DNA from 2 places in the Cupriavidus sp. USMAA2-4 genome. Region 2 is predicted to be linked to the other one. Evidence: predicted binding sites of a transcription regulator. Region 2 holds the regulator's gene; the other holds the start of a gene.
What was found. The regulator FNR, encoded in region 2, switches genes on or off when oxygen is low (the NO sensors DNR and NnrR bind a similar motif). The targets are predictions, from matches to a motif close to TTGATNNNNATCAA.

Region 1: BKK79_RS24640 (universal stress protein) is a predicted target of FNR. The motif match lies at 4,397-4,410, and genes of this name have one in related genera.

What each region holds. Positions count from the first base shown of each region.
Region 1 covers NZ_CP017749.1:1,019,472-1,035,237, reverse strand. Annotated here, with positions in the region: gene BKK79_RS24675 (ArsR/SmtB family transcription factor) at 1-251, shown strand, start outside; gene BKK79_RS24670 (ArsI/CadI family heavy metal resistance metalloenzyme) at 263-763, shown strand; gene BKK79_RS24665 (arsenate reductase ArsC) at 774-1,277, shown strand; gene arsB (ACR3 family arsenite efflux transporter) at 1,281-2,360, shown strand; gene BKK79_RS24655 (ArsR/SmtB family transcription factor) at 2,662-3,024, opposite strand; gene BKK79_RS24650 (hypothetical protein) at 3,398-3,658, shown strand; gene BKK79_RS24645 (BON domain-containing protein) at 3,687-4,340, opposite strand; gene BKK79_RS24640 (universal stress protein) at 4,492-4,947, shown strand; gene BKK79_RS24635 (thymidine phosphorylase family protein) at 4,978-6,510, shown strand; gene BKK79_RS24630 (hypothetical protein) at 6,599-6,883, opposite strand; gene BKK79_RS24625 (F0F1 ATP synthase subunit gamma) at 7,080-7,958, opposite strand; gene BKK79_RS24620 (F0F1 ATP synthase subunit alpha) at 7,955-9,730, opposite strand; gene BKK79_RS24615 (F0F1 ATP synthase subunit B family protein) at 9,714-10,469, opposite strand; gene BKK79_RS24610 (F0F1 ATP synthase subunit C) at 10,482-10,730, opposite strand; partial or broken gene BKK79_RS24605 (F0F1 ATP synthase subunit A) at 10,859-11,533, opposite strand; gene BKK79_RS24600 (N-ATPase subunit AtpR) at 11,530-11,871, opposite strand; gene BKK79_RS39280 (AtpZ/AtpI family protein) at 11,868-12,308, opposite strand; gene BKK79_RS24590 (F0F1 ATP synthase subunit epsilon) at 12,305-12,763, opposite strand; gene atpD (F0F1 ATP synthase subunit beta) at 12,772-14,166, opposite strand; gene BKK79_RS24580 (response regulator transcription factor) at 14,536-15,258, shown strand; gene BKK79_RS24575 (sensor domain-containing diguanylate cyclase) at 15,297-15,766, opposite strand, start outside.
Region 2 covers NZ_CP017748.1:4,148,373-4,164,138, reverse strand. Annotated here, with positions in the region: gene infB (translation initiation factor IF-2) at 1-2,632, opposite strand, end outside; gene nusA (transcription termination factor NusA) at 2,721-4,196, opposite strand; gene rimP (ribosome maturation factor RimP) at 4,193-4,681, opposite strand; gene rluB (23S rRNA pseudouridine(2605) synthase RluB) at 4,927-6,819, opposite strand; gene scpB (SMC-Scp complex subunit ScpB) at 6,824-7,729, opposite strand; gene BKK79_RS40415 (hypothetical protein) at 7,935-8,315, opposite strand; gene BKK79_RS18505 (sulfite exporter TauE/SafE family protein) at 8,342-9,100, opposite strand; gene fnr (fumarate/nitrate reduction transcriptional regulator Fnr) at 9,181-9,906, shown strand; gene BKK79_RS18495 (hypothetical protein) at 9,982-10,227, opposite strand; gene BKK79_RS18490 (hypothetical protein) at 10,224-10,442, opposite strand; gene ccoG (cytochrome c oxidase accessory protein CcoG) at 10,565-12,034, opposite strand; gene ccoP (cytochrome-c oxidase, cbb3-type subunit III) at 12,087-13,001, opposite strand; gene BKK79_RS18475 (cbb3-type cytochrome oxidase subunit 3) at 12,998-13,195, opposite strand; gene ccoO (cytochrome-c oxidase, cbb3-type subunit II) at 13,200-13,868, opposite strand; gene ccoN (cytochrome-c oxidase, cbb3-type subunit I) at 13,887-15,335, opposite strand; gene ccoS (cbb3-type cytochrome oxidase assembly protein CcoS) at 15,499-15,648, opposite strand; gene BKK79_RS18455 (heavy metal translocating P-type ATPase) at 15,651-15,766, opposite strand, start outside.

The DNA of each region.
Region 1 (15,766 bases), on a different replicon from region 2:
TGGCCGGCCACGCCGGCATGACGCCGGGCGCGATCGCGGCGCGCCTGGAGGTGCCCGGCGCCACCTTGTCCTTTCACCTGAAGGAATTGATGCACGCGGGCCTGGTCCTGCAGCAACGGGATGGCCGGCACCTGATCTATCGGGCGGCGTTCGAACATATGAATTCACTGCTGGGCTTCCTGACGGCGAACTGCTGCCAGGGGGACGCCTGCCCGGAAACCACCGCCGCCGGCGGTGTCTGCGAATGTTGAGGGAGAACCCCATGAAGCGCTTTCACGTACACATCCACGTCGATGACCTCGGCAAGAGCATCGCCTTCTATTCCAAGCTGTTCGCGGCGGAGCCGGCGCGGGTCGAAGCCGACTACGCCAAGTGGATGCTCGAGGATCCGCGGGTGAACTTCGCCATCTCGACGCGTGGTACCCAGGCGGGCCTGGACCACCTGGGCTTCCAGACCGACGATGCGGCGGAACTGGCGGAGCTGAAGACGCGCGCCGAGGCGGCCGACATGGCGCTGCTGGACGAGGGCGAGACCACCTGTTGCTACGCGCGTAGCGAGAAGCACTGGATCACGGATCCGCAAGGCATCGCCTGGGAGCACTTCCACACGCTGGGCAACGTGCCGGTCTTCGGCGAAAGCCGGCCGGCCGAGGCGCCCGCTGCTGCCGCTGCCCCTGCTGCCGAATCGGCCTGCTGCGCGCCGCGTGCGCCCAGGGGCAAGCCCATCGGCGTGGCCGTGACGTCCAAGACGTCCTGCTGCTGAGGAGGCCGGCATGGGCGGCAAGACCACCAACGTCCTGATCCTCTGCACCCACAATTCGGCACGCAGCGTGCTGAGCGAGGGCATGCTCAATCATCTGGCGCAGCAGCTCGGCCGCGACGTCCGCGCGTACAGCGCTGGCAGCGCGCCGAGCGGCCGCATCAACCCGTTCGCGATCGAGGCCCTGCAGAATGCCGGTGTGGAAACGGCCGGTTTCCGCAGCAAGAGCTGGGATGAATTCGTGGCGGATGATGCCCCGCGCATGCGGGTCGTCATCACCGTGTGCGACAGCGCGGCGGCGGAGCAGTGTCCCTACTGGCCGGGAAGCCCCGTGAAAGTGCATTGGGGCTACGCCGATCCGTCGAACGCACAAGGTGGCGACGACGGCAAGCGGATTGCCTTCGAGCTGACGCGCCAGGCCATCGGCTATCGCATGCTGCAACTGCTGCAACTGCCGCTCGAGGAGATGAGCGACGCGGAGCTGCAGCAGCATCTCGAACGCATTTCGCAGAGCTGAGCCATGACCACGCAACACGCCACTTCCTCCGGCCAGGTCTCCACGAAGCCGGCCATCGGCTTCTTCGAGCGCTACCTGACCGTCTGGGTCGCCCTTTGCATCGTGGCCGGCATCGCGCTCGGACAGGCATTGCCAGCCCTGTTTCAAGCGATCGGCAAGATGGAGTACGCCCAGGTGAACCTCCCCGTGGGGATCCTGATCTGGGTCATGATCATTCCGATGCTGGTCAAGATCGACTTCGGCGCGCTGGGCCAGGTCAAATCCCATTGGCGCGGGATCGGGGTGACGCTGTTCATCAACTGGGCGGTCAAGCCGTTCTCCATGGCATTGCTGGGCTGGCTCTTCATCCGCCATGTGTTTGCACCGATGCTGCCGGCGGAGCAGCTCGACAGCTACGTGGCTGGCCTCATCCTGCTGGCGGCGGCGCCCTGCACGGCGATGGTCTTTGTCTGGAGCCAACTCTGCAAGGGCGATCCGTACTTCACGCTGTCTCAGGTCGCGCTGAACGACGCCATCATGGTGGTCGCCTTTGCGCCGGTGGTGGCAATGCTGCTCGGCCTGTCATCGATTACCGTGCCTTGGGATACGCTGCTGACCTCGGTCGCCCTGTACATCGTGGTGCCGGTCATCCTCTCGCAGATCATCCGCAAGGCGTTGCTCGCCAAGGGCGCTGCGCACTTCCAGCGCGTGGTGCAACACCTGGGGCCGTACTCCATCGCTGCGCTGCTGCTGACGCTGGTTCTTCTCTTTGCATTCCAGGGCAAGGCGATCATCGATCAGCCGCTGGTGATCGCGCTGCTGGCGGTGCCCATCCTGATCCAGGTCTTCTTCAACTCCGGGTTGGCCTATCTGCTGAACCGGAAGATGGGTGTGGCCCATTGCGTGGCGGGTCCGTCCAGCCTGATCGGCGCCAGCAACTTCTTCGAGCTGGCGGTGGCCACGGCGATCAGCCTGTTCGGTTTCAAGTCGGGCGCAGCGCTGGCAACCGTGGTGGGCGTCTTGATCGAGGTGCCGGTGATGTTGCTGGTCGTCAGCATCGTCAATCGTTCTCAGCAATGGTATGAGCGAGGTGCCCGGGCTTGAACGGCTCAGCCCTTCGATCCCCGCTTGTGCGCCCGGCCATGGCCGGGCGCTTCATTCCGGCCGCCTGCCATGACGAACGGCAGAGCAGGCGGTACGGTGCCCGGAGGCGCTGTCGATCGCGGGGGCTTCCGCATGACGCAATAGACCAGGGGCCCCCACCTTCGGGGCATCGCATCGGACCGACGCTGCACCCTGCTACAGCGGCGTTCCCACGCGGACCCTGTTCGATCGCTTGGCCAGTATGATGTGCTGGCCGCTGACGACCTTCCTGGATGGCACGCCAGCGCCGATGCGTCTCGGTCTAGCGGCGCTGTCCGCCGGGGCGCTTCGACTCGATGTCCGGCGCACAGGCGACAGCCTGCACGCCGCAGCCCTGCGCATCACCTTCGCAGCAGTGCTCCACCAGGAAGCCGATCAGTTCGTTCATCTGCGCGAACCGGACCTGGTACAGCACGTTGCGGCCTTCCTGCTGGCCGGCGACCAGCCCGGCATGCGAGAGCTCCTTGAGGTGGAAGGACAGGGTGGCGGGCGGGAGGCCGAGCGCCTCCCCGATCTGCCCGGCATAGAGGCCGGTGCGGCCGGCCCGGACCAGCAGGCGGAAAATGGCCAGGCGCGAAGGCTGCGCCAGCGCGGCCAGGGCTTTGACGGCGGCGTCGCTGTTCATGAGGCTTGGGATCGATGCGTCGGCACGGAAAGGGGGTATTGTCCGCCGAAACCGGGGCGGGCGGGGCGTCGCGTCGATGCGCTGCCGCCGGGCAGCGAAGGCGGAGAGCGGAAATCGCGTCGCCATGCGGAATCGTCGCCGGCCGCTGGCCCTTGGGCGGCACTATATTGTCCGCATCGTCGATACAGCGGCGAACGGGATTGGCGTCCCGAACACTTGTGCGTGGAAAGCCGCCGGTTGGCGGCGTTTTGAAGCAGTGCCCGAACCGCACACAGGAGTCCATGTCATGGCTAGTTCACCGCCCTCGGCGCCTCGTTTATCCCACTCCCTGGCGGCCGCCGCAGCCACTTCTCCCTGCTCTTTCCGCGGGGGCGTGCGTGCCGAACAGGTCGGCGCCAGTCTTTACCTGAACACCGAAGTCATCGCGGAAACGCCGCTGAGCCTTGCCGCCGAGAAGGCGGCGCAACTGCACGCGCTGCTGGTCGCAAGCCTGGAGTACGGGGCTGGCTGCGGTGACTTGGGCGGTGACGCACCGGAGGCTGGCATCCAGTCCCGCCTGCTGTCGGTGGCCACCACACTGGCCGGCGAAGTGCTGGCCTTGAGCGAGCTGGCGGCGCGGGATGCGCCGCCCTGAGCGCCGCCCCGCACCGGCCGCCGCGGCCTTACAGCGTGACCTGGATCTGGTTGTGCACCGCGCTCACCCCCGGCGCCGACCACGCCGCCTCGAAGGCGGCCTGGCGTTCGGCCCAGGTGCGCAGCGTGCCGCGCAGCGTCACCACGCCTTCGCTGACTTCCACGCTGACGTGGCCGGCATCGTCGCTGGCCTGCCGTTCGATGGCCTGGCGGATGCGCTGCCTGACGTCGTCGGCGGCCATGGCGGGGCGGACCGCCAGTCCGTTGCTGACGCCGCGCACGCCGAACAGGCCCGCCACCGCCTGTTCGGCGGCCACCCGCTGGTAGTTCCAGTCGACTTCGCCGCGCAGCGTGACCGCGCCGTGCTCCACCATCAGGTGGATGCGGTCGGCAGGCAGTCCGCTCATCCAATCGAGGACATGGCGCGCCGCGCGCGCGATGTCGGCGTCGGTGCGCTGGGCGTCGTCGGGCAGGCGCACATCGAGCTCCACCGCCAGGCCCTTGAGCCCGGTCACGCGCTGCGCGGCTGCCTCGGCCGCGTATTTCTCGGCAAAGGTCGGCAGGTGGCCGCTCAGCGTCACGATGCCGTCCTGCACCTCGACGCCGATGCCGGTGGCGTCGACGGCCGGATCCCAGGCCAGTTCTTCCATCACGTCCTGCTTGAGCTGGATATCGCCCTTCATCTCGGTTCTCCTCGCGGCGGCACACCTGCAGACTAGGCGAGCCGCGCGCGGCGCCCTTGACCCATGTCAACGTGGCGGCATGCGCCTTGGCTAGGCTGGCAGCAGCGGTCCGTCCGGCACGGATCGCCCTGCGCGAGCGCAAGGAGCACCCATGTATCGAACCATCCTCCTGGCGGTGGACGGCAGCCATGCCTCCCGCCTGGCCACGTTCGAGGCGGCGGCACTGGCCCGCGCGATGGCCGCGACCGTGCACGCGGTCTATGTGCTGGATGACCGCGAGCCCCTGCTCGAAGTGGCTTACCTCGACCGTGACGCGCTATGGCGCAGCATGGCCGAGTTCGGACGCGGTGTGCTGCGTGCCACCGGCGACCAGCTCGGCGCGGCGGGTGTCGCCCATACGCTGGCACTGGTCGAGCACTGCGTCGCGCCGGGCCAGGTCGCGCGCACGCTGGTGGCGCGCGCCGAGGCCTGCCACGCCGATCTCATCGCGATGGGTACCCATGGGCGTCGCGGCCTGCGCCGTGCGGTGATGGGCAGCGTGGCCCGCGCCGTGCTGCGCGAATGGGCCGGTCCCATGCTGCTCACGCGCAGCAATGCCGATGACTGAGCCGGGCCGGCGCGCCCCGGGGAGACTGCCATGAACGACACGGTCCGCTTCGACAGCCCCTGCGTGCTGGAGCCCCTGCACTACCGCGCGCTGGATATCGATACCTGGCAGGAGCACGTGATCTACCTGCACCGCGACTGCGCGGTGTGCCGCGCCGAGGGCTTCCGCGCGCAGGCGCGCGTGCAGGTGCAGGTCGGCGCGCGGCGGCTGATCGCCACCGTCAACGTGGTCGGCTCGGGCGTGCTCGGCCGCGCCGAGGCGGCTTTGTCGGCCAGCGCCAGCGGCGCACTGGAGGCGCGTGCGGGGGATCTGGTCTACGTCACCCACGCGCCCGGGCTGGAATCGCTGCGCTGGGTGCGCGCCAAGGTCTACGGCAACGAACTCGCGGGCGCGCAGCTCGACGCCATCATGCAGGACGTGGCCAGCGGCAGCTACACCGGCGTGCCTATCGCCGCCTTCCTGGCCGCCTGCGCGGGCGGGCGCATGACGGAGCGCGAGACCATCGACCTGACCCGCGCCATGATCGGCACCGGCGAGCGGCTGTCCTGGAATCGGCCCGTGGTGGCCGACAAGCATTGCGTGGGCGGGCTGCCCGGCAACCGCACCTCGCCCATCGTGGTGGCGGTCGCCGCCGCGGCCGGCCTGCTGGTGCCCAAGACCTCCTCGCGCGCGATCACCTCGCCGGCCGGCACCGCCGACACCATGGCGGTGCTGACCCGCGTCGACCTCGATGCCGCCACGCTGCGCCAGGTAGTGGAGCAGGCCGGGGCGTCGCTGGCCTGGGGCGGGGCGCTCGGGCTGAGTCCGGCCGACGACATGCTGATCCAGGTCGAGCGCGCGCTCGACCTGGACAGCGACGCGCAGCTGGTGGCGTCGATCTTGTCGAAAAAGGTGGCCGCGGGCTCCACCCATGTGCTGATCGACGTGCCGGTGGGCCCAACCGCCAAGGTGCGCGAGGAAGCCGACCTGGAGCGCCTGCGCAGTCTGCTGACGCTTGCCGCGCAGGCCCTCGGCGTGCGTGTGCGCATCGTGCGCACCGACGGCACCCAGCCGGTCGGGCGCGGCATCGGGCCGGCGCTGGAGGCGCGTGACGTGCTGGCGGTGCTGCAGGGCGCGCCGTCGGCGCCGCACGACCTGCGCGAGCGCAGCCTGATGCTGGCCGGCGAACTGATGGAGTTCTGCGGGGCCTGCGGCGCCGGCGAGGGGGCGGCGCTGGCCGCGGCGCTGCTGGCCGGCGGTGCCGCCTGGACCCGGTTCCAGGCCATCTGCGAGGCGCAGGGCGGTTTGCGCGCGCCTGGCCGCGCGCTGTTCCTGCGCGATGTACCGGCGCCACGCGACGGCGTGGTGGCCACCATCGACAACCGCCGGCTGGCACGCGCCGCCAGGCTGGCCGGCGCGCCCGAGCGCCAGGTCGCGGGCATCGACCTGCACGTGCGGCTGGGCGACACGGTGCGCGCCGGCCAGCCGCTGCTGACGCTGCATGCGCAGGCCTCGGGCGAACTGGCCTACGCGGGCGGCTTTCTCGCCGCGCATCCGGCCATCGTGATCGGCGAGGCCGGCTGATCCGCGCGCCGTGGCCGGCACCGGCCGCGATCCAGGTCAAGCGCCGCCCGAGCGCGGCGCGGCGCTGCGTCGGGCCTGCCGCTGGCGCTCAGGCCGGGTGGCCGCCGGAGTCGAAGTCGGGAAATTCGGCGTCGAGCACCTCGAACACCTGGGCCGCGCGGCCGGACAGCAGGCTCGAATCCATGCCGCGCAGCAGGTGCTCGTCGGAGCGCAGCCATTTGTAGGCAAGCCGTACTTCATCGAGGGTCGGTTCGAGGGCAAGGATCTGCGCGATCACTTCGGCCTCGAAGGGGCCGATCACGGCGCGGATCTCAGCGGCGCTGGCGGGGCCCGGCGTGGCCGCGTGCGGCTGGGTGGATGCGGTCTGGGTCATGGTGTGGTCTCCTGGATGCCCCGGGGTGGCGGCGGACGCCGGTGGGCGCGCCGGGCCGCGACGGGTGCGTTGTGATGGTTGCCTGTGATGCTGGCACAGCCGGTGGTGCACATCTTGTCCTGCGTCAAGGCAGCGCGGGTGGCGCGCCTGTGGCCGCAGCGCGGCGGCAGGGGTGGCGGCCCGCGCGGCCCAGGGCTCATGCCTCCTCCCCGGCGCCGGCAGCGCCCAGTTCGATGATCTCGTTGGTGATCTGTTCCTGGCGCTCGCGTCCCGCCTGCATCTCCAGCCGGGCCAGGGTCGCGCGCACGTGGTCGCGCGCCGACAGCATGGTGCGCATGCGTGCTTCGTTCTCGGCGGCGAAGGACTGCAACAGCGCTTCACACAGCTGGGTGTGGATATACGACTCGGCCAGGCGCGCCAGCAGCAGCGGCGCGGGCAGGCTGGCCAGCGGCGGCTGGCGGTGGGCGGGCCGGGTGAAGCGGCCGTAGTCGAAGGGCAGCAGGCGCAGTTCGCGGATGGGCGACGTGGCCGGTGGCGGGCACGCGTGCCAGGCGCTGAGCGCGGCGGGCCGGGCGGCCGCCAGCTGCGGTTCGAGCGCGTGCGCCAGGCGTGTGGCCAGCGCGGCCACATCGCCCGGGTGGGCGGCCATCGGCGCCGACCAGGCCGGTGCCAGGCCGCGCTCGGCGGCCAGCGCGGCGGCGCGCTGGCCCACGATGTAGTAGACCGTGCCGTGGGCGCCGGCGCCGGCCTGGGCGGTGTCCAGCAGCCGCTCGTTGAAGGTGCCGACGAAGCCCTGGTCGCTGCCGATCACCACGCTGACGCGCGGGGTGGCTGGTGCGGCCGGTGCCTGCAGTGGCGGCTGCGCGGCGGCACCGGCCGGGTCTGCCGCGCCGGCCAGCGCCAGCGCGTCGCCGATGGCCTGCGCCAGCATGGCCGCGCAGGCGTGCACGCCGGGCAGGTGGGCGCGCGCCTCGGCCGACCGGCTGGCCGCCATGCCGCGCACGGCGCCGACCACGGCCTCGAGCTGGCGCACGCCCGCGATGCGGGCCTGGAGTTCGCCGCGCCGCGTGCTCATGGCGGGGACCCCGGTGCGCGCTGCGGCGCGGGCTCCGCTGCGGTCGCGGTGGCAGTGCCGGACGCCTCGCTGGCATGCGCCGCCTCGTGCGCCGTGTCCTGTGCCGCCGCTTGTGCCGCCGCTTGTGCCGTCCCCCGAGCGGACTCCTGCGCCATCCCGCGCAGGCAGGCCCGCACCGCCTCCGCCAGCGACGCCTCGGCCTCGGCGCCGAGCGGGCCGCCATCGGGCAGGGCCGCGCCATGTGCCTGCAGCCACGCGGGCAGCCGCGCACGCAGGCGGCCCACGTCCTCGACCGGCAGCCCGTCGAAGGCGCCCGCCGCCAGCGCCGCCAGCAGCGCCACCTGGGACAGCGGCGCCAGCGCGGCGAAGCGGGGCTGGCGCAGCAGCGCGCGGGTGCGTTCGCCGCGCACGATGCGGGCCTTGACGCGCGCATCGGTGAGGCCGCCGAAGCGCGTGAACATCTCCAGTTCCTGGAACTGCGCGTAGTCCAGCCGCAGGCGGCCGGAGACCTGGCGCAGCGCGGCGGGCTGGGCCTTGCCGCCGACGCGGCTGACGCTGAGGCCGATGTCGACCGCCGGGCGCTGGTTGGCGGCGAACAGCTCGCTGCTCATCACCAGCTGGCCGTCGGTGATCGAGATCAGGTTGGTGGGGATGTAGGCGGAGAGGTCGCCCGCCTCGGTCTGCGCGATCGGCAGCGCGGTCAGCGAGCCGCCGCCGAGCGCGGGCGACAGCTTGGCGGCGCGCTCCAGCAGGCGCGCGTGCAGGTAGAAGATGTCGCCAGGGTAGGCCTCGCGTCCCGGCGGCTGGCGCGTCAGCAGCGCCAGTTCGCGGTGGGTGGCGGCGTGCTGGCTGAGATCGTCGATCACCACCAGCACATGTTCGCCGCGGTCGCGGAAGTACTCGCCCATGCTGAAGGCCGCGAACGGCGCGATCCACTGCAGGCCCGGCGCCGCCGCCGCCGAGGCCACCACGAAGATGCAGCGCCCGGCCGCGCCCTGCGCGCGCACGGTCTCGATGGCGCGTTCCACGGCGCCGGCGCGCTGGCCCACCGCGGCATAGATGCAGATGAGCCCGCTGTCCTTCTGGTTGACGATGGCGTCGAGGGCGATGGAGGTCTTGCCGGTGGCGCGGTCGCCGAGAATCAGTTCGCGCTGGCCGAGGCCGATCGGGAACAGCGCGTCGACCAGCAGGATGCCGGTGGCCAGCGGCTGGCTGACCAGGTCGCGCTCGACGATGGCCGGCGCGGCGCGCTCGATCGGCAGGCGCTGCGCGCACTCCGGCGGCGGCAGGCCGTCGAGCGGCCGCCCGAGGGGATCGACCACCCGCCCCAGCAGGGCAGGCCCCACCGGCACGCTGACCACCTCGCCGGTGGCGCTGACGCGGCAGCCGGCGCCCACCGAGCCGTCGTCGTCGAGCAGCACGGCGCCGATGCGGTCCGCGTCGAGGGTCAGCGCCAGGCCATAGCGGTCGCCATCGAAGCGCAGCAGTTCGTCGAGCCGTGCCTGCGGCAGCCCGGCGACCATGGCGATGCCGTCGGCGGCGCGTTCCACCCGCCCTACTTCGCGCGCCAGCGGGCCGAGCTCGGCCCGCGCCAGCGCGCCGCGCGCCTGCGCCAGCCAGGCGCCGGCGGGCGGGTGGCGGTCGTCTGCCGCTCCCGCTGCTCCCGCTGCTTCTGCAGACGGTGCAGATAGTGCAGATTGCGCCGATTCAGCCGGCCCGGCCTGCGGCGGCAGGGGAGCCCCCTCCAGCGGCGGTTCAGGCGGCAGGGACATCGTCGTGCTCCTGGGCGAGGGCGGCGCGCACGCGCGCCAGGTCCTCGCGCACATTGTTGCCGATCACCTGGCGGTCGCTTTCCAGCGCCAGGCCGGCCACCAGCCCGGGGTCCACGCGCGTGGCCAGGACCGGGGCCGCGCCCAGCGCCGCGCCGAGTGCCTGCGCGCAGCGCGCCAGTTCATCCGCCGCGAGCGCGCAGGGCGCGGCCAGTACCAGGCCGGCGTCCGCCTGCAGCAGGCCGGCGCGCGCCGGGGCCGGCAGCGCGGCCACGGCGGCGGCCAGGCCGTCGATGAAGGCGCCGATGCGGGCCTCGCGCGGCAGCCGCGCGAACAGCCGCGCGGCGATGTCGAGCGCGAGGCGCGCCGCATCCTCGCCGCCGCGCTGGACGGCGGCGCGCCGGGCGGCCGCGATGTCGGCCTCGGCCGCGGCGCGCTCGGCCTGGACCTCGGCCCGCGCCGATTGCGCCAGGGCGTCGCGCAGCCGCGCCGCTTCGGCGGCGGCGCCGGCTGCCGCCGAGGCATGCTCGGCCTCGGCCTGCGCGCGCGCCGCGGCGGCGGCTTCGCGCTCGCGCCCGGCCTCGTCGCGCGCCGTGCGGGCCTGGGCCAGTGCGTCGTCGCAGGCCTGCTGCCGCGCGGCGATGATCCTGGCGACCGGCCGGAACAGGAAGCGCGACAGGATCCACACCAGCACCAGGGCGTTGACGGCCTGCAGGCCGAGCGTCCACCAGTCGATGCGCATGATGGGCCCCGCCTACTTGAGGAAGGGGTTGGCGAACAGCACCAGCAGCGCCACCACCAGGCAGTAGATGGCCATGGTCTCGATCATCGCCAGGCCCACGAAGAGGGTGCGCGAGATGGTGCCGGCCGCTTCGGGCTGCCGCGCCAGCGCGTCCATGGCGGCGGCCACCGCCCTGCCTTCGGCCAGCGCCGGCCCGATCGCGCCGAACGACACCGCCACTGCCGCCGCGATGATGCTGACCACTTCCACGAGGTTGTTCATCTTGCGCTCTCCTTTTCCTTGTCCTGATCCAGCGCTGTCCGCGGCTCGCGTGCGGCGCCCCGGGCCGGCCGCTCGTCCGGCCGCTCGTCCGGCCGCTCGTCCGGCCCGCGCGGCCGCATGCCTTCGACCGCGCCCGGCTGCGCGTCGGCCACCGCCGCGCCGATGAAGACCATCGCCAGTACCGTGAAGATGTAGGCCTGCACCGCGCCGGTCAGCAGGTCCAGCGCCATCAGCGGGATCGGCACCAGCAGGCCGGCCAGCGACAGCACGATGCCGACCACGAAGACGCCGCTCATCACGTTGCCGAACAGGCGCACCACCAGCGAGAAGGTGCGCGTGAGCTGCTCGACGAGGTTGAGCGGCACCATCAGCCAGCTGGGCTCGGCGAAGGTGCGCAGGTAGCCGGCCAGGCCGCGGCTGCGCACGCCGTGCAGCACCGTCGCGGCCAGCACCAGCAGGGCCAGCGCGGCGTCGGTCTCCAGGTGGGCGGTGGGCGGCTCGACGCCGGGCAGCAGCGAGGACCAGTTGGCCAGCAGGATGTCGAGGAAGAGCGTGCCCAGCAGGGCGCGGTAGCGCTCCGGCGCCACCTGCATGGTGTCGCGGATCTGCTGGTCGAGCGTCGTCACCAGCAGTTCCAGCGCGGCCTGGTGCCGCGACGGGTGCAGCGCCAGGCGGCGCGTGGCCAGCCAGGCGCCCGCGCCCAGCGCCAGCATGATGGCCCAGGTCATCAGCACGGGGGCGGAGACGGGGACCGGCCCGAGGTGGAACAAGGGCTCGGTCAGCAGCGGCGAGTGCAAGGTCATGGCGTGTCCGCGCGCGCAGCGCGTCCATCGCGTGGCCGGGGCAGGCGGCGCAGTACCACGGCGCGCGCCGCCAGCAGGCCGGCGCCGGCGCCCAGCAGCGGTGCCGCGCCTGCCTTGGCGCAGGCGAACAGCAGGGCGCCGATCAGCGCCAGGCGCGCGCCCTGCAGCGCCAGCGCGCCGGCGGTGGCGCCGCGCTGCAGGCGCCGCACCACGGCGTGCAGGCTGCCGAAGTGCGCCAGCCCTCCCGCCAGTCCCGCCACGAGCCCCGCCACCGCGCCCGCCGCTCCACCGGCCAGTCCGCCGGTGAGCGCGGCAGCCGCTCCGCCCAGGTCGATCATTGCCCATCCTCCCCGCCGTGGCGCCGCATCCAGCGCCAGGCGCACCAGAGGCCGATGGCGGCCCCGATCATCAACAGCGGCGCCGAGAAGAAGACGCCGGTATGCAGCCGCCGGTCCAGCCAGCGGCCGGCCGCCAGCGCGAGCACGGTGGGCAGCACGATGGTCCAGCCGAGCACGCCGATCTGGGCCAGGCGGCTGGCCAGCGAGGGCTCCGGCACGCGCGCGGCCTGCCGTGCGCGGGCCAGCGCGCGCTGCGCCACGCGTTCACCGCCGTTGCCGTTGCCGTTGCCGTTGTCCTTGCCCTGGCCGTGAGCGCCGCCCTTGCCGCCGCCCCCATCGACGGCGCCATCGACGGCGCCATCGACGGCGCCATCGGCGTCACCAGGACCGCCAGGACCACCGGCGGCATGTGCGCCATCGTGCTGCGTTGCGCTCATGGCTCCAGCCTCCCGATGCCGTCGACATGCAGGTCCGGGCGCAGGCAGCGCACGATCTCGCGTACCGCGCGCGCATGCAGCCGGGTCTGCTCGACGCGCGCATTGCGCGCTGCCTCCAGGCGCCGCTCGCGCGCTTCGCGCACGCGCGCGGCCACCGCCTCCAGGCTGTCGCCCAGCACCGCGGCGGCGGTGGCGATGGCGACTTCCGCGCCGCCGTCCACGCGCAGCATGCCGCCCTCCACCATGCAGAAGCGATGCGTGCCGTCGGCGCCGTGCCAGCGCACCACGCAGGGCACCAGCACGGTGAGGAAGTCGGCGTGCTCCGGCAGCACGCCGAAGGCGCCGCTGTCGTCCTCGGCGCGCAGCGCGCGCACGCCGGCCTCGTCCACCGCCAGTCCGTCGGGGGTGGCGATGCGCAGGTGCAGGGCGCGCGGCGCGGCGCTGGCAGGCGTCATGGCGGGTGTCATGGCGTGCCCCCTTGCCGTGCCTGCTGCTCGCGCTCGCGTGCCTCGTCCAGCGTGCCGATCATGTAGAGCGACTGCTCCTGCCAGTCGTCGCATTCGCCGTCGAGGATGGCGCGGCAGCCGGCCAGGGTGTCGGCGACGGCCACCGAGCGGCCGGCCACGCCGGTGAAGTTCTCGGTGACGGTGAACGGCTGGGTCAGGAAACGCTGCAGGCGCCGCGCGCGCGCCACCACGCGGCGGTCCTGCGCGCCCAGCTCCTCGACGCCGAGCAGGGCGATGACGTCCTGCAGCTCGCGGTAGTGCTCGATGGCCTGGCGCACCGCGTTGGCGGTGGCCACGTGGTCGTCGCCCAGCAGCAGCGGATCGAGCAGTACCGAGGACGAGGCGATCGGATCGACCGCCGGGTACATGCCCTCGGCCGCCATCGCGCGCGACAGCACGATCATGCTGTCGACGTGGCTGCCTATGGCGGTGACGGCGGGATCGGTGAAGTCGTCGGCCGGCACGTAGACCGCCTCGATCGCCGTGATGGCGGCGTCGCGCGTGGCGGTGATGCGCTCGTGCAGCGCCGCCACCTCGCTGGCCAGCGTGGGCTGGTAGCCGACGCGCGAGGGCAGGCGCCCGAGCAGCCCGGAGACCTCGGCGCCGGCCTGCACGAAGCGGAACACATTGTCCATCAGCAAGAGCACGTCCTGGCGGCGCTCGTCGCGGAAGAACTCGGCGGCGGCCACGGCGGTCAGCGGCACGCGCCAGCGCGCGCCGGGCGGCTCGTTCATCTGGCCGTAGACCAGCACGGTGCGGCCGAGCACGCCCGAGCCGCGCATGTCGAGCAGCATCTCGTGGCCCTCGCGCGAGCGTTCGCCGACCCCGGCGAAGACCGAAATACCCTGGTAGCGCTCAGCCATGGCATGGATCAGTTCCATCACCAGCACGGTCTTGCCGACGCCGGCGCCGCCGAACATGGCGGCCTTGCCACCCTGGGCGATCGGTGTCAGCAGGTCGAGGATCTTGACGCCGGTGCGGAAGATCTCGGTGCCCGGCGCCTGCGCCGCCAGCGGCGGCGCGGCGCGGTGCAGCGGGCGCAGCGGCGTGCCGGCGGGCAGTGCCGGCCCGCCGTCGCGCGGCGTGCCGGTGACGTCGAGCAGGCGCCCGAGCACGGCTTCGCCCACCGGCACCCGCAGCGGTCCGCCGCCCAGGCGCACGGCCGCGCCGCGCCGCATGCCGCTGGTCGACTGCAGCGCGATGGCGCGCACGCTGCCGCGGTCCAGGTGGGCCTGTACCTCCGCCAGCACCTCGCCGCCTCCGTCCAGCGCTACCGCCAGCACGTCGCAGAGAGCGGGCAGCGGCTGGCCGGCGCAGTCGATGTCGAGCACCGCGCCACGGATGGCGCGCACCCGCGCGCTGCCGGGCGGGCCGGCAGCCTGGGCGGTCCGGGCGGTCTGGGGTGGGAGGGGGCGCGTTTCCAACGGTTCGGCGTTGCGGCGATGCGGTCGGGTCCCGGCGGCGCCGTTCGCGGCCAGGTGCAGGCAATCGCGGCCGGCGCCTCGGGACAGTCACTTCCTACTGTAGACGCCGCCGTCACGCCGCGGATTGATATCCATCAAGCGAGGGGTGCGCTCGCAGGCGCCCGGCTGCTATGGTGGGAAGGTGGGCCCTGGCGCGCCCGGGCCGGCCGCGTGGCGCCGGGTTGTGCGCGCGCAACAGGTAGAATCCGGCCCCGCCAGCCGATGGCGGGAGGGCCTGGGCGATGAAAGGGAGGGGCAATGCAGATCGCGGTATTGGAAGACGATCCGGACCAGCGCGATGTGATCCTGGCCTGGCTGGAGGGCGGCGGCCATGTGGCGCAGGGCTTCGGCGACGGCGCGGGTTTCATGGCGCAGGTGGGACGCGGCTGCGAGCTGCTGCTGATCGACTGGATGCTGCCCGACACCGACGGCGGCCACATCATCCATTGGGCGCGCGAGCAGCTCGGCTGGGAGCTGCCCATCATCGTGCTGACCGCGCGCGAGGACGAGCAGACCACCGTCAGCGCGCTCAGGTCCGGCGCCGACGACTACCTCGTCAAGCCGGTGCGGCCGGCGGTGCTGCTGGCCCGTATCGAGGCCCTGGCGCGCCGCTACGGCACCACCACCGGCGCCACCGCCGGCACCACCGTCGCTGGCACGGCGGCCAAGCGCCATGGCGCCTATGAGATCGACCTGCAGGCGGTGCGCATCGCGCTCGACGGCCAGGCTGTCGAACTGACGCAGAAGGAGTTCGACCTGGCCGTCTACCTGTTCGACAGTCCCGGCAAGCTGCTCTCGCGCGACCACCTGCTCAACCGCATCTGGGGCCTGAACGCCGACGTCGACACGCGCACCGTCGACACCCATGTCAGCCGCCTGCGCAAGAAGCTCAAGCTCGACGGCAGCAAGGGCTGGCGGGTGGCGCCGGTGTACGGCTACGGCTACCGCTTCGAACAGGAGGCGGCGGCAGTACGGCATTGAGCAGCGGCCAGCGGTAGCGGACGCCATCGGGCCGGGCCTCAGCCGGCGGAGCGTGGCGCCGGGGGACGGGGCGCGTCCGGCAGGTCGAGGGAGGCGTCGGCCACGGTCCGGTTCCGCCCCTGTTCCTTCGCCGCATAGAGGGCGGCGTCCGCCAGCGCCAGCACCCGCTCCATGCTGCCGTGCGACTCGGGCCAGCTGGCGACGCCGAGCGAGACCGTCACCGCGCAGACGCCTGGCGCGGGCGTGGCGGCGGTGCGCTGGCGCAGCCGTTCGGCGATCAGCATGGCCTCGGCCGCGCCGCAGCCGGGCAGCAGCATGAGGAATTCCTCGCCACCGGCCCGGCACAGGAAATCGCCCTGGCGCGAGCATTCGCGCATGAGCCTGGCGATGTGGCAGATCACCTTGTCCCCCGCCTCGTGCCCGTACGTGTCGTTGACGCGCTTGAAGCGGTCCACGTCGATGGCGATGACCGCGAAGGGCTGGGCGGCGGCGCCCCAGTTGCGCAGCT
Region 2 (15,766 bases):
CGCGGAACACCTGGCGCACCTCGATCTGGCCGATGGTCGTCTCGCGCTTTTCGGGCGCCAGCATGCCGGACATCGCCGCCTTGATCTCGTCTACCGCATCGTAAATGATGTTGTAGTAGCGGATGTCGATGCCATTGTGCTCGGCCAGCTTGCGCGCGCCAGCGTCGGCACGCACGTTGAAGCCGATGATGACCGCCTTCGAGGCCGTCGCCAGGTTGACGTCGGACTCGGAGATACCGCCCACCGCGGCGTGCACGATCTGCACGCGCACCTCGTCGGTCGACAGCTTCTGCAGCGATTGCACCAGCGCTTCCTGCGAGCCCTGCACGTCTGCCTTGACGATCAGCGGCAGCGTCTGCACTTCGCCTTCGCTCATCTGCTCCAGCATGGTCTCCAGCTTGGCTGCCTGCTGCTTGGCCAGCTTGACGTCGCGGAACTTGCCCTGGCGGAACAGCGCGATCTCGCGCGCCTTGCGCTCGTCCGGCAGCACCAGCACTTCCTCGCCGGCGGCCGGAACCTCGGACAGGCCCTGGATTTCCACCGGGATGGACGGACCGGCTTCCTTGGTCGGCTTGCTGTTCTCGTCCAGCATCGCACGGACGCGGCCGTACGCACTGCCGGCCAGCACCACGTCGCCACGCTTGAGCGTGCCACTGGTGACCAGGATGGTCGCGATCGGGCCCTTGCCCTTGTCCAGCTGGGCTTCCACCACCAGGCCCTTGGCCGGGGCATCGACCGGTGCCTTCAGTTCGAGCACTTCCGCCTGCAGCAGCACCTGCTCCAGCAGTTCGTCCACGCCCGTACCCATCTTGGCCGACACCGGAACGAAAGGCGAATCGCCGCCGTACTCTTCCGGCAAGACCTGCTCGGCCACCAGTTCCTGCTTGACGCGATCGGGATTGGCATCCGGCTTGTCGATCTTGTTGATCGCCACCACGATGGGCACGCCCGCTGCCTTCGCGTGCGAGATCGCCTCCTTGGTCTGGGGCATCACGCCGTCGTCGGCGGCCACCACCAGGATGACGATGTCGGTTGCCTTGGCACCGCGCGCACGCATGGCGGTGAACGCCTCGTGGCCCGGGGTGTCCAGGAAGGTGATCACGCCACGCTCGGTCTCGACGTGGTAGGCACCGATATGCTGCGTAATGCCGCCGGCTTCGCCCGCAGCCACCTTGGTGCGGCGGATGTAGTCCAGCAGCGAGGTCTTGCCGTGGTCGACGTGACCCATCACGGTCACCACCGGCGGACGCGGCAGCTGCTCGGCGTCGGTATGCTCCTCGCCGACGTCCAGCAGGGCTTCCGGATCGTCCAGCTTGGCGGCGAACGCCTTGTGGCCCATTTCTTCCACCACGATCATGGCGGTTTCCTGGTCCAGCACCTGGTTGATGGTCACCATCTGGCCGAGCTTCATCATCTGCTTGATGACCTCGGATGCCTTGACGGCCATCTTGTGCGCCAGGTCGGCCACCGAGATAGTCTCGGGCACGTGCACTTCGCGCACCACCGGCTCGGTCGGCGCGTGGAAATTGCTGCGGCTGTCATCGACCTGCTGCTTGCCACCGCGGCCGCGCGGACCACCGCGCCAGCCACCGACACCACCGGAGGAATCGCCGCGGGTCTTCAGGCCGCCACCCTTCTTCTTGCCTTCGTCCTGCCAGGTCGACGAGCTGCCCGACTTCAGCACCTTGCCCGACTTCTTGTCGGTCGTGGCAGCGGTCGTCGTGGTCGTGGCAGGCTTCTTGTCTTCCTTCTTGGCCTCGGTACCGGCCGGCTTGACCGGCTTGTGCAGGGTGCCGGTCTGCTCGGCCTTCTTTTCCTCGGCCTTGCGCTCGGACGGCGCCTTCAGCACGCGCGCGGGCGCATTCAACATCTGCTGGATGGCGCGGGCCTCGGCCTCGGCGGCCTCGCGACGCTTACGCGCGGCATCCTGCTCGGCGCGCGCCTTGTCGGCGGCTGCCTTGGCATCATCGGCGGCCTTCTGCGCCACGGCACGCTCGGCTGACAGACGGTTCTTCTCGTCCTCGGCCGTCTTGCGCGCCGCTTCCTCGGCAGCATCGTTCGCCGCACGGCTGGCCGCAGCCTCTTCCTCGGCCTTCGCCCTGGCGAGTTCGGCCTGGCGGCGTTCCTCGGCCTCCAGCGCTTCCTGCCTGGCGCGACGTTCGGCCTCTTCGCGCTCGGCGGCCTCGCGGCGCGCCTTCGCTTCGGCTTCCTGGCGAGCCAGCAGTTCCGCCTGCTGACGCTCTTCCTCCTCGCGGCGTGCCTGATCGGCAGCCTCGGCGGCGGCATCGCGGCCGTCGTGCGCGTCGACCTGGCCATCGCCGCCGGCCTCGTCACGCTTGATCAGGACGCGCTTCTTGCGCACCTCGACCTGCACGGTGCGCGTCTTGCCTGTGGAGTCGGCCTGGCGGATCTCGGAAGTCTCGCGCTTGGTCAGCGTGATCTTCTTGCGGGCGCTATCGTCCGCGGCGCCATGGACGCGCTTCAGATAGTCCAGCAGCCGGGTCTTGTCCGACTCGGTAACAATGTCGTCAGCAGTGGCTTTGCCCACTCCAGCTGCCTGCAATTGTTCCAGCAGGGCAGCTGCGCTGCGACTCAGTTCTGCGGCCAGTTGGGCAACTGTTGTGCTTGCCATTCAAACCCTTTCAATGCTCGGTTTCTACGTCGGGACAGTTTCGTTCGCGGAAATCGCGCCCGGGGCGCGCGGGCCCCGGGCGTGTCCCTCAGTTAAACCAGTGTTCCCGTGCCTTCATGATCAGCGCCTTGGCTTCTTCCTCGCTGACGCCGATCATCTCGATCACTTCGTCGACGGCCAGCTCGGCCAGGTCGTCGCGCGTGTGGATATTGCCTTCCGCCAGCTTGCCGATCAGTTCCGGGGTCAGGCCTTCGAGGGAACGCAGATCCTGCGACACCTCTTCCACCCTTTCTTCCCGGGCCAATTCCATCGTCAACAGCGCGTCGCGCGCGCGGTTGCGCAGTTCGTTGACCGTGTCCTCGTCGAACGCCTCGATCTCCAGCATCTCGCTGATAGGCACGTAGGCCACTTCCTCCAGCGTGGAGAAGCCTTCTTCGATCAGGATGTCGGCCACTTCCTCGTCCACGTCCAGCTTGGCCATGAACAGCTTGCGCACGACCTCGCTTTCCTCGGCCTGCTTCTGCGCCGACTCTTCCTGGGTCATGATGTTGATCTGCCAGCCGGTCAGCTCGGACGCCAGCCGCACGTTCTGCCCGCTGCGGCCGATGGCGACGGCGAGGTTCTCCTCGTCGACCACCACATCCATGCAGTGCTTCTCTTCATCGACCACGATCGACTGCACTTGCGCCGGTGCCAGCGCGCCGATGACGAACTGCGCCGGATCCTCCGACCACAGCACGATGTCCACCGCCTCGCCGCCGATCTCATTGCGCACCGCGGTCACGCGCGTGCCACGCACGCCGACGCAGGTGCCGATCGGATCGATACGCTTGTCGTGGGCGACCACGGCGATCTTGGCGCGCACGCCAGGATCGCGCGCGGCGGCCTTGATCTCCAGCAGGCCCTGCTCCATCTCGGGTACTTCGTTCTCGAACAGCTTGACGAGAAATTCGGGCGCGGTGCGCGACAGCTCGATCTGCGGTCCGCGTGCGGTGCGGTCGACGTTCAGGATGTACGCACGCACACGGTCGCCGGTGCGCAGGTTCTCCTTCGGGATGATCTGGTCGCGCGCCAGCAGCGCCTCGACGCGGCCAGACTCGACGATCAGGCCCTTCTTGTCGGCACGCTTGACCGTGCCGGTCATGATCTTTTCGCCGCGGTCGAGGTAGTCGTTCAGGATCTGCTCGCGCTCGGCGTCGCGGATGCGCTGCAGGATCACCTGCTTTGCGGCCTGGGCGCCGATACGGCCGAACTCGACCGACTCGATCTGTTCCTCGATGTAGTCATCGAGCTTGATGTCGGGATTCTGCTCGACCGCCTCGAACAGCAGGATCTGTTTGTCCGGCTCCTGCAGGCCTTGTTCATCGGGAACGACAAGCCAGCGGCGGAACGTTTCATGCTCGCCACTTTCACGATCGATCGCGACACGGATGTCCACGTCTTCCTCGAAGCGCTTCTTGGTGGCCGAGGCAAGAGCCGCCTCGAGCGCACCGAATACCACATCCTTGTCGACGTTCTTCTCACGCGCAAGCGCATCGACGAGCAACAGAACTTCGCGGCTCATTGCTTGTTCCCTTTTCTTTGATTTCCTTTGAAGTCGATCACCGGCACCAGGCGCGCGCGGTCGACATCGGATACAGTGAATTCCAGCAGCGACGGGCCGTTCTTCCCTTCGAACTCCAGGCCGATCTTCTCGGCGCCAAGCTCGCCGGCCGGTGCCTGCAGCACGCCGACGAAGTTCTTCTGCCCGTCGACCGGCAGGCGCAGCGTGACCCTGGCCTGCGCGCCGGCGAAGCGGACGTAGTCGGCCAGCTTCTTGAGCGGCCGGTCCAGCCCCGGAGACGACACCTCGAGGCGCTCATAGTCGACGTTCTCGACCGTCAGCACGTGCGTCAACTGCCGGCTGACCTTCTCGCAATCCTCGATGACGATGCCCGTCTCAGGCTGATCGATATACACGCGCAGCAATCCTGCCGGGGCACGCTCGAGCTCGACCAGCTCGTACCCCATGCCGTTCAGGGTGGTTTCGATCAAATCTGCCAGATGCACTGTATTCCCGAGTAATGGCCTTCAAACACGATCGCGGGCCGTGCGGCATCCGCTTCGGCTCGCCGCGCCACCCCCGAAACGAGAAACCGGATGGAGCAAAAAAAAATGGGCGCAATGCCCATCATTCGCTCACCCATCTGAGGATGACACTTTTGAATAGACTTGGATTATACGCAGATTATGTGCAAAAGGCAAAAGGCCGACCGGGCAGCCACGCCACCCGGCTTTGCGCCTTTCACCGCACCTCAGCGGTTTCCGCCGCGCTGGCCGCCACCACCACCGCCGCCACCGCCGCTACGACCACGCGGGCGCCGGTTGGCGCCACCGGATTTGGCCGCCTTCGGCATCACGTTGCCGTTCACATCGCCGCCACGTCGCTGCTGTTGCTGGCGACCGGCACCACCGCCGCCGCCGGCGCCAGCCTTGCCGCGCCCACCACCCTTGTTGCCGCCCTTGTTGCCACCCACCGGCATGGCTGCACCGGGAAGGCTCACGCCGCTGGCAAGCTTGGAATGCGAAGTCAGCAGGGTGGGACCGTGACTGATGTACCCCATCGACGTCTGCATCGGGTCCGGCTGGCCACGGCCGGCACCATTGCCCCGGCCGCCTGCCGCACGCTCGAAGCGCGGCAGGCCGTCCATGCCGGTCGGCATCGGCATACCTGCCAGCGCCGCTTCCTCGCGCTGCTTGCGGCCGCCGACCTTGGTCACCCCCTTGCTCGATTGCTCGCCCTTGCCGGGCAGCTTGAGCCCGATGCCGCTCATCAGCGCGCGTACCTCTTCGGCCTCCAGCTCGTGCCAGCGACCGCGCTTGAGTCCGCGCGGCAGCAGAAACTGTCCGTAGCGCGTGCGGATCAGGCGCGACACCGTCAGCCCCACCGCCTCGAACATGCGGCGCACCTCGCGGTTGCGCCCCTCGGTCAGGGCCACGTGGTACCAGCGGTTGATGCCCTCGCCGCCGCCATCAGCGATGCGCAGGAAGCTCGCCTCACCGTCGTCGAGCTGGATGCCGTGCAGCAGCCGCTGGCGATCGGACTCGGCCAGCTCACCCAGCGTGCGCACCGCGTACTCGCGCTCGACGCCGTAGCGCGGATGCATGAAGCGGTTGGCGATGTCCCCGGAGGTGGTGAAGATCAGCAGGCCTTCCGTGTTGAAGTCCAGGCGGCCGACCGCGACCCACTTGCCGGTCTTCATGCGCGGCAGGTTGTCGAACACGGTCGGGCGGCCTTCCGGATCCGACTGACTAACGATCTCGCCGGACGGCTTGTGGTAGAGCAGCACGCGCGGCGGCTTGCTCGAAATCTTGCGGGCAATCAGCTTGCCATTGACGCGGACCTGGTCGGTCGGCAGGATGCGCTGGCCGATATGGGCCGGCAGGCCATTGACCGACACGCGCCCCTGCAGGATCAGTTCTTCCATCTCGCGGCGCGAACCCAGCCCGCCATCGGCCAGCACTTTGTGCAGCTTGGGCGCATCATCGTCGGCCGACAGTTCGCGCACCGGCTTCGCCTTGGTGCGCGGCACCACGGTCTCTTCCTGGTCGAACTGGTCCGAGATCACGAAGCGGAACAGATCGTCGGGGCTGCCAGTACCCTTGGACGCGCCCTGACGCGGCTGCGTGGCCTTGCCCTTGGCCTGCGGGCGGCCGCCGGCCTTGGCCGACTCGCCGGCCGGCTTTGCCGCCCGCCCCTGCTGGCCTTGTCCCGGCCTGCGCTTGCGCGCACCACCTTCGCGGCCACCCGGCGCGGCCGGCACCGGCTGCCCGTCCTGGCCCGGCGCAGCCTGTGCCGCTTCGGCACGGATGGCCTCGGCTTCCGCGTCGACCGCTGCAGCCTTGCGCTTGCCGCGGCTGCGCCCTGCCGACTTGCCGCCTTGAGCCGACGCCGCCGGCGCAGGCTCGCCAGGCGCGGCATCGCCGCCTTCGGGCGCCGCGCCACGGCCGGCCTCTCGATCCTGCGCCGCCTGGCGGCGGCTCGCCACCAGATTGCGCAAGCCGCGCCGCAGGCCCTTGCGGCGTGCGCCGCCCTCGGGAGATGCGCCGGACTCGGCCGCACTGCCGGCATCGCTGCCCGGCGCATCCGCGTGGCGGACGTCTTGCTCTACAGAATCGGACAAAGTATTCACAATCGGATGTTGCATGGGTTCAGTTAGGCAGGCGCTCGTCGCGCGCATCGCGCTCGCCGTCTGCCGGCGTGAGAGCATCGGCCGGCTGGGCGGATGCGGTCTCGGTATCGGGTACGCCGTCGGCCGGCGTCCGCGCGGACGCCTCGGCGGCATGGCTGGCTGGCTCAGGTATCTGCCGCACAGCCTGGGGAACGGCGTCAAACCCGGCGGGAACCTGCCCAGGTGCGGCTTCGATGATCGCCTCGGTAAGCGTCGCCGGCGCCAGGCCGCCGGCGACACGGCCGGCCTCGGCGACCGTCATGCCATCCAGGGCCAATTGCCCCTCCGCATCCTGCCCGGCGGGCACGCCGGCCTGGCCAAGCGACTCGAAGTCAATGGCCTGCTGGTCCAGCAAGGCCGCCTGGATCTGCGCTTGCGCATCCTCCAGCTGGGGCAACTCGTCCAGGGTACGCAAGCCGAGATCATCGAGGAAAGCCTTGGTGGTCGCGTACAGCGCGGGTCGCCCTGGCACATCGCGATGGCCGATCACTTCGATCCATTCGCGGTCCTCGAGCCGCTTGATCACCTCCGTGCTGACGGTCACCCCGCGGATCTCTTCGATGTCGCCGCGGGTTACCGGCTGCCGGTACGCGATGATCGCCAGCGTCTCCATCACCGCGCGCGAGTATTTCGGCGGCTTCTCCGGATTCAGGCGATCGAGGTATTCGCGCATGCCGGGCCGGCTCTGGAAACGCCAGCCACTGGCCAGCGCCACCAGTTCCACGCCCCGATCACGCCAATCCAGACGTAACTCGTCCAGCAGCACGCGGATGGTGTCGGCAGCCACCTCATCGGCGAACAACCGTCGCAGTTCCGCCACGCGCAAGGGCTCCTGCGCGCAGATCAACGCAGTCTCGAGGACGATTTTCGCCTCTTGGGTATTCATATACGGATGTGTGCAGCCTGTCTTTGCACCTGCCCCCGGCGGACCGCCGGAGGATTCGGGGATTTCGGATCCAGCGAGGCCGAAGCGCCATCGCCATCTCATTGCGCGGCCGGCCGGCATGCCGTCCGCATGAAAGCCGCGCGCCCATCTTATTCTGCTTCGGGTTGCCGGGTCAGTCCGGCGGAGAATTGCCCTGCTGCCGGCCTCAGCGCCGGCCGAAAGGCCTCTTGCGTTGCACCGCCCTTCTGGAGCGGCGGATCGGCGCGAACGGGTCCAACCCCTTCCGCCGCAAGAACGATGCAGTCATCCGCACGGTGTTGCGCACCTCCCGTCGCGCAACGCCCAGCCGGTCTTTTGAACCGGAGATCTTGTCAACCGGCATGGCTTGCTGCGAGGTGGCTACGTCCGTCAGCAACATTCTGCCCGGACTGGCCTCAGGACGGCCGTTCGAGTTGCCCGGCCATGCGCGCGGCAGCGCCAGCGCGATAGATACTGCAATGCTGCCGATTGTAGGGCATTCCGGCCCGGCGCTGCAACCGCCGATCACCAGCGCGGCGCCTTCGGCACACCCGACAAAGTGCCTCACGCATCACCAAAACAGAAGAACCCCCTTCAGAACACCACACAGAAGCCGTGTGCGGCGAGCGTGTGCGGCAACATCGCCGCCCGCACAAGCCCGGCCGCACCAAACCCCATCACTGCCACGCCGGCACCGACGCGCACCCAGGGCCGGCGCGACCAGCCGCGCAACGCGCCGGACAGGCCGGACAACATCAGCAGGTTGGGCAAGGTCCCGAGACCGAATACCCCCATCAGCAAGGCCCCCGACAACGCGTTGCCGGCAAGCAACGATAGGGTGAGCGCACCGTAAACCATGCCGCACGGCACCAGCCCCCACGCCAGACCGATGCCGAAACGCCTGAGCAAGCGCGGGCGGACCTGAATCGGGGCGGACGGGGCACCGGCGCGCCGCCCGCGGAGGCGGCCTGCCAGGGCTCCGGCCCCACGCGCCACCAAGCGCTCCAGCGCGGCGAACTGCGGCGCGCGCCCGGCCAGCAGCCACAGGCCGGTGCCCAGCAGGACCATGCTGCCAGCGGCAAACAGGCCGCGCTGCAGCGGCAGGTATTGGGCTCGCCAGGCACCGGCGCCGACCGCGCCCAGCGCGGCACCGAGCAGCATGTAAGTCACCACCCGCCCCGCATGCATGGATAACTGTTCACGCAACCAGTCCCGCGGCCTGCGCAGCACGACGACCGGCGCTTCCGCCTGCGGCCGCTCGACCGCCAGTGCAATGCCGCCGCACATGGCTGCGCAGTGCACGCCACCCAGCAAGGCCAGCAGAAAAACACTGAAAAAGACCGCCGCAGTCAACTTTCGCTCCCCTTCGGATGCCTTCACACAGTAAAATGCAGAAATTGCGCCCTCGCAGCTCAACGACAATAGGCCCCGGCTTGCTCAATTCCATCCCCGTCACCGCGATGTCGCCCCGTTGCTCGTCCTGCTCGCTCGGACACCTGTGCGTGCCGGTCGGCATGAACCGCAACGACATCGAAAAGATCGACTCGCTGGTGAAGGAACGCGTGCGAGTCCACAAGGGCGAGACGCTCTACCGGCTCGGCGAACCCCTGAGCGCAGTCTACGCGGTGCGCTTCGGCACCCTGAAGACACACGTGACGATGGAAGACGGGCGCTCGCAGATCACCGGCTTCCACCTGCCGGGCGAAGTCGTCGGACTCGACGGCCTCGGCGAGATGCAGCACGCGTCGGATGCTACCGCACTGGAAGACACCGAGGTCTGCGTGATGCGCTTCAACGACCTGCAGACCCTGTCGACCACCGTGCCGTCGCTGCAGCAGCAGTTCCTGCGCATGATGAGCAAGGAGATCACGCAGGACCAGGTCATGCTGCTGACGCTCGGCTCCATGCGCGCCGAGGAGCGCCTGGCCGCCTTCCTGGTCAACCTGTCCGAGCGCCTGTCGGAACGCGGCTACTCGTCGACCGAGTTCGTGCTGCGCATGAGCCGGGAGGAAATCGGCAGTTATCTCGGCCTCAAGCTGGAAACCGTCAGCCGCCTGTTCTCGCGCTTCGCCGAGGCCGGGCTGATCCAGATCCGCCAGCGCCACGTCAAGCTGGTCGACGTACCCGGCATCAAGCAGATCTACGGCAAGAGCTGCTGACCAAGCCGAGGGCGCAGGCATCCGGCGCCTTCGACAGGCCCCGTTCTGCCCAGCCCTTCGGCCTGCGCGCATCCCCTACTCCAGTTCGTCGGTATCGCCGAGGCGCACCGGCATCGTATAAAAGGTCAGGGCGCTCGACAGCGAGCACAGCAGCCAGGCCAGCAGGAAGCCGATGGTGTAGACCGCCTCGCGCGAGGCCTCGACCGGCCGCCCGAACAGCCTGAGATCGCTTGGATCCACCAGCGAGAACACCGCGGCGGTTGCCACACCGGCGACCAGGAAGGCCGGCCACAGGACCCACATCAGCCAGCGCAGTCTCATGGCCGCTCCGTGGCTGTCGCGCCGGACACTGCCCGCGCCGCGCCCTGCCGCTCGACCACCAGCCCGTGCCGGCTGACGCCCTCCTCGATCGGCTTGTCGGGATGCGTCATCGCCAGCCAGATGGTCACGCCGCAGGCGGCCATCGCCGCCAGCGGCCCGCTCATCAGCAGCCAGGGCCAGGGTTCCTTCCACCACGGCCGCACGGCCTGCTGCATCGTGCCGGCGTCCGTCAATGATTGTCGGGCGGGTCCTTGCATGGCTTCGCTCCTTGCTGTTACGCACGGCGGCATCGTGGCCGCCCCGCTTGTCTGCCCTGCGGCAATCCCCTCCGCACGCCCTACAGGTCGCGCGGCACGATGAAACTGGTCGATTGGTTCACCTCGACGACATGCCCCTCCTCCTGGCCGCCCTGCACCGTCACGCGGATCTTGTGCGTGCCCTGCCGCGCCTGCTCGAGCGGCACGCGCACGCGGATGGCCAGCAGGCGGTTCGAGGTCGGTGCGAGTTCGCCGGTCGCCCCGTCGGACTCCACGCGCAGCTTGCCGAGTTCCGCACTGTCGGCGCGGATGGTGAACTGCATCGGCGCCTCGCTAGTATTGATCAGCTGCAGGCGGTAGACGTTCTCCACCCAGCGCCCCTCGACTTCGCGCCCGAGGCTGCCGCGGTCGCGGATGATATCCACCTTCAGCGGCGTGCGCAGTGACAGCGAGATGGCGAAGCCCGCCAGCAGTGCCAGCCAGATCGCCGAATAGATCATCACGCGCGGACGCAGCAGGCGCTTGCGCGTCGCCTGGGCCGACCAGCCCTTGCGCATCGCGTTCTCCGACGTGTAGCGGATCAGCCCGCGCGGGTAGTCCATCTTGTCCATCACCTGGTTGCAGGCATCGATGCAGGCGCCGCAGCCGATGCACTCGTACTGCAAGCCGTCGCGGATGTCGATGCCGGTCGGGCAGACCTGCACGCAGATGCTGCAATTGACGCAGTCGCCAAGCCCAGCGGCGCGGTGGTCGGCCTTGCGCGAGCGGCTGCCGCGCGGGTCGCCGCGGCCGCTGTCGTAGGTGACGACAAAGGTGTCGCGGTCCACCATCACGCTCTGGAAGCGCGCGTAGGGACACATGTACTTGCACACCTGCTCACGCATGAAGCCCGCGTTGCCCCACGTGGCGAAGGCGTAGAACAGCATCCAGAAGGCCTGCCAGGGCCCGAGCGCGAACGCAGCCACCTGCCCGCCCAGCTCGCGGATCGGCGCGAAATAGCCGATAAAGGTGAAACCGGTCCACAGCGCCACCACGATCCACAGCAGATGCTTGGTCGCCTTGATGCGCAGCTTGCGCAGCGACCACGGATCGCCGTCGAGGCGGATGCGGGCGAAACGATCGCCTTCGACATGCCGCTCGATCCACATGAAGATCTCGGTATAGACCGTCTGCGGACAGGCATAGCCGCAGAACAGCCGGCCGGCGATGGCGGTGAACAGGAACAGGGCCAGCGCCGAGATCACCAGCAGCACGCTCAGGTAGATCACGTCCTGCGGCCACAGCACCAGCCCGAAGATATAGAACTTGCGCGCGCCCAGGTCGAACAGCACCGCCTGGCGCCCGTTCCACTGCAGCCACGGCGTACCGTAGTAGATCAGCTGCGTCAGCAGCACGAGCCAGACGCGCCAGTTCGAGAAGGCACCGCTGACCGAGCGCGGGTAGATCTTGCGGCGGACTTCATACAACGCCTCGTCGACCGACTCGGTCGCAGGCGCTGCGGTTGCCGGCCCGCCCTTGCGGGCCAGCGGTTCCGTCTCCGGTGCATTCATTGGCTGGCTCCGGCGGCGCACGCGCCCTGCGGCGCGGCGCGATGCACTTTCCTCATCGTGACGCCTCCGGCGCGTTCGACAGCCCCCAGACGTAGGCGGTCAGCATGCGGATACGTTCCGGCGTCAGGATCTCTTCATGCGCAGGCATATGGTTGTTGCGTCCCTTCAGGATCCCCTCGACGATGGTGGACTCCGAGCTGCCGTACAACCATGTGTTGTCGCTCAGGTTCGGTGCGCCCAGCGCCTGGTTGCCCTTGCCGTTGGCGCCATGACAGGCCGCGCAGGTGGACTTGAACGTGCCCTCGCCACGTGCGGCACGGATCGGATCGTAGGCCAGGCCCGACAGGGAACGCACATACTGCGCCACGTCGCCGGCGAGCTTGGCATCGATGACCGCCGAGAACGGAGGCATCACGCCATTGCGACCCTTGGTGATGGTCTGCTGGATGGTCTCCGGCTCGCCGCCGTACAGCCAGTCGTGATCGCTCAGGTTGGGGAAGCCGCGGCTGCCGCGCGCGTCCGAGCCGTGGCATTGCGCGCAATAGTTCAGGAACAGCCGCTGCCCGATCTCTCGCGCCTCCGGATCGGCCGCCACCTGCTTGATATCCATCTTCATGTACTTCGCGTAGACCGAGTTCTGCAGTTTCTCCGCGGCCTGCCGGTGCGCTGCGAGTTCGCCTTGTGTGGAGAACTTCAGCAGGCCGGCGTAGGAACCGAGCCCCGGATACAGCACCAGGTAGCCCAGGCCGAAGATGCAGGCCAGCAGGAACATCCACATCCACCAGCGCGGCAGCGGGTTGTTGAGCTCGCGCAGGTCGCCGTCCCAGACATGGCCGGTGTCCTCGACCGCGCCCTGTGCCTTGGCGACCTTGCGTTGCGAGAACAGCAGCCAGACGCACCACACGATGCCCGCCAGGGCGATCGCCGCGATGTAGTAGCTCCAGAAATCCGAGATGAAGTCGCTCATGAACTGATCTTCCTGCTAGATGTGGTATCCACATGGCTGCCCGCGCCCGCCACCGACGTCTCGTCAGGCAGTGCGAACGGCAGCATGGCCGACTCTTCGTTGGCGCGCCGGCGGCCGGCGGACCAGGCCCACCAGCAGATGCCGAGGAAGAAGAGCATCGACAGCACGGTCGAGAATGCGCTCAGCATGGCCATGGCCTCACTCCTTGGCCGGCTGCCCGCCGGCAACCGCGGTGTCGACCCGCACATTGCGCTTGTTGATGCCCAGGCCCTGCAGATAGGCCACCAGCGCGTCTTCCTCCGTCTTGCCTTCCAGCTCGGCCGGCGCCTTGGCGATCTCGTCGTCCGTGTAAGGCACGCCCAGGCGGCGCAGCGCATGCATGCGCGCCTGCACGTCATGCGTTGGCAGCACGGTCCTCTCCAGCCACGGGTAGGCTGGCATCACCGATTCCGGCACCACGTCACGCGGGTTGCGCAGGTGGATGCGCTGCCAGTCGTCCGAATAACGGCCGCCCACGCGCGCCAGATCCGGGCCGGTACGCTTGGAACCCCACAGGAAGGGATGGTCGTAGACCGACTCGCCCGCGGTGGAGTAATGGCCGTAGCGCTCGGTCTCGGCCTGCAGCGTGCGGATCTGCTGCGAGTGGCAGCCGACACAGCCCTCCCGGATATAGATGTCGCGGCCCATCAGGCGCAGCGCCGAGTATGGCTTGATGCCGGGATCGGGCTCGGTGGTCGAGTGCTGGAAGAACAGCGGCACGATCTGCACCAGGCCGGCAATGCTGACGACCACGATGGTGCAGATGATCAGCCAGCCGACATTCTTCTCCAGCGTCTCGTGCGAAAAGAAGCTTCGATTCTCAGACATGGTCCTTTCCTGGGCGTATCAGTGGGCGGTGGCCGGCAGGCTCGCCGGGATCGGTGCATCGACCGCGGGCCGCCCGACGATCGTCTTGGCCACGTTGTAGGCCATCAGCAGCATCCCCGAGAGGAAGCAGATACCGCCCGCCAGGCGGATCAGGTAGAACGGGTACTTGGCCTTGACCGCCTCGACGAAGGCGTAGGTCAGCGTGCCGTCCGGCTGCGTGGCACGCCACATCAGGCCTTCCATCACGCCGGCGATCCACATCGAGGCGATGTACAGCACCACGCCGATGGTGGCGATCCAGAAGTGCAGCTCGATCAGGCGCACGCTATACATCTGCTTCTCGCCGAACAGGCGCGGGATCAGGTAGTAAAGCGAGCCGATCGAGATCATCGCCACCCAGCCCAGCGCACCCGAGTGCACGTGGCCGATGGTCCAATCCGTGTAGTGCGACAGCGCGTTGACGGTCTTGATCGACATCATCGAGCCCTCGAAGGTCGCCATGCCGTAGAAGGACAGCGCCACCACCAGGAACTTGAGGATGGGATCGGTGCGCAGTTTGTGCCAGGCGCCCGACAAGGTCATAATGCCGTTGATCATGCCGCCCCAGGACGGCGCCAGCAGGATCAGCGAGAAGACCATGCCCAGCGACTGCGCCCAGTCGGGCAGCGCGGTGTACTGCAGGTGGTGCGGGCCGGCCCACATATAGGTGAAGTTCAGCGCCCAGAAGTGGACGATGGACAGGCGGTACGAATAGATCGGACGCTCGGCCTGCTTGGGAATGAAGTAGTACATCATGCCCAGGAAGCTGGTGGTCAGGAAGAAGCCCACCGCGTTATGGCCGTACCACCACTGCACCATGGCGTCCTGCACGCCGGCATAGGCCGAGTAGGACTTCCACATCGACACCGGCATCTCGAGGTTGTTGACGATGTGCAGCAGCGCGATGGTCAGGATGTAGGCGCCGAAGAACCAGTTGGCCACGTAGATATGCTTGGTCTTGCGCTTGATGATGGTGCCGAAGAACACCACCGCGTAAGCCACCCACACCAGCGTGATCAGGATATCGATCGGCCATTCCAGCTCGGCGTACTCCTTCGAGCTGGTGATGCCCATCGGCAGCGTGATGGCCGCCGCCACGATCACCAGTTGCCAGCCCCAGAAGGTGAAGGCCGCCAGCGGACCGCAGAACAGGCGGGCCTGGCAGGTGCGCTGGACCACGTAGTACGAGGTCGCGAACAGCGCGCTGCCGCCGAAAGCGAAGATGACTGCATTGGTGTGCAAGGGGCGCAGGCGCCCGAACGACAGCCACGGCGTGTTGAAGTTGAGCTCCGGCCAGATCAGCTGTGCTGCGAGCAGCACGCCGACGGCCATGCCGACGATCCCCCAGACCACAGTCATGATGGCGAATTGCCTCACGACGCCGTAGTTGAAGGTGTCGACGCGTGAAGACGCGGCAGTGACATCCATTCAGACCCCCCAAGACTAAGTAGTGAAAACCGATCTGGCGAAAGCGCCGATGATGTGAATGTATGAAGCCCGGGCCCCGCGTGCGTTGATCTGCATCAAGCGCCCCCCGCTGCGCGCAGAACCGAAGGCATCGGCCACGGTCGCACGCCACCTGCCACCGCCCTCAGGACGGCTTGTCGTTGTCGAGCAGCACCGCTTCGGCGGGCCGGTCGAGGTCGTCGTACTGGCCGGCGTGCAAGGCCCACCAGAAGGCGCCGGCAATCAACACGACCAGCGCCAGACTCAGCGGCACCAGCAGGTAAAGCGTTTCCATGGTCAGTCCTCCGAGGCTGGATCCGTCGCACCGGACGCGGCCGGCGCCGACAGCAGGCGCCAGGCATTCGCCACCACCAGCAGCGAGGAGATCGACATGCCGAGACCCGCCATCCAGG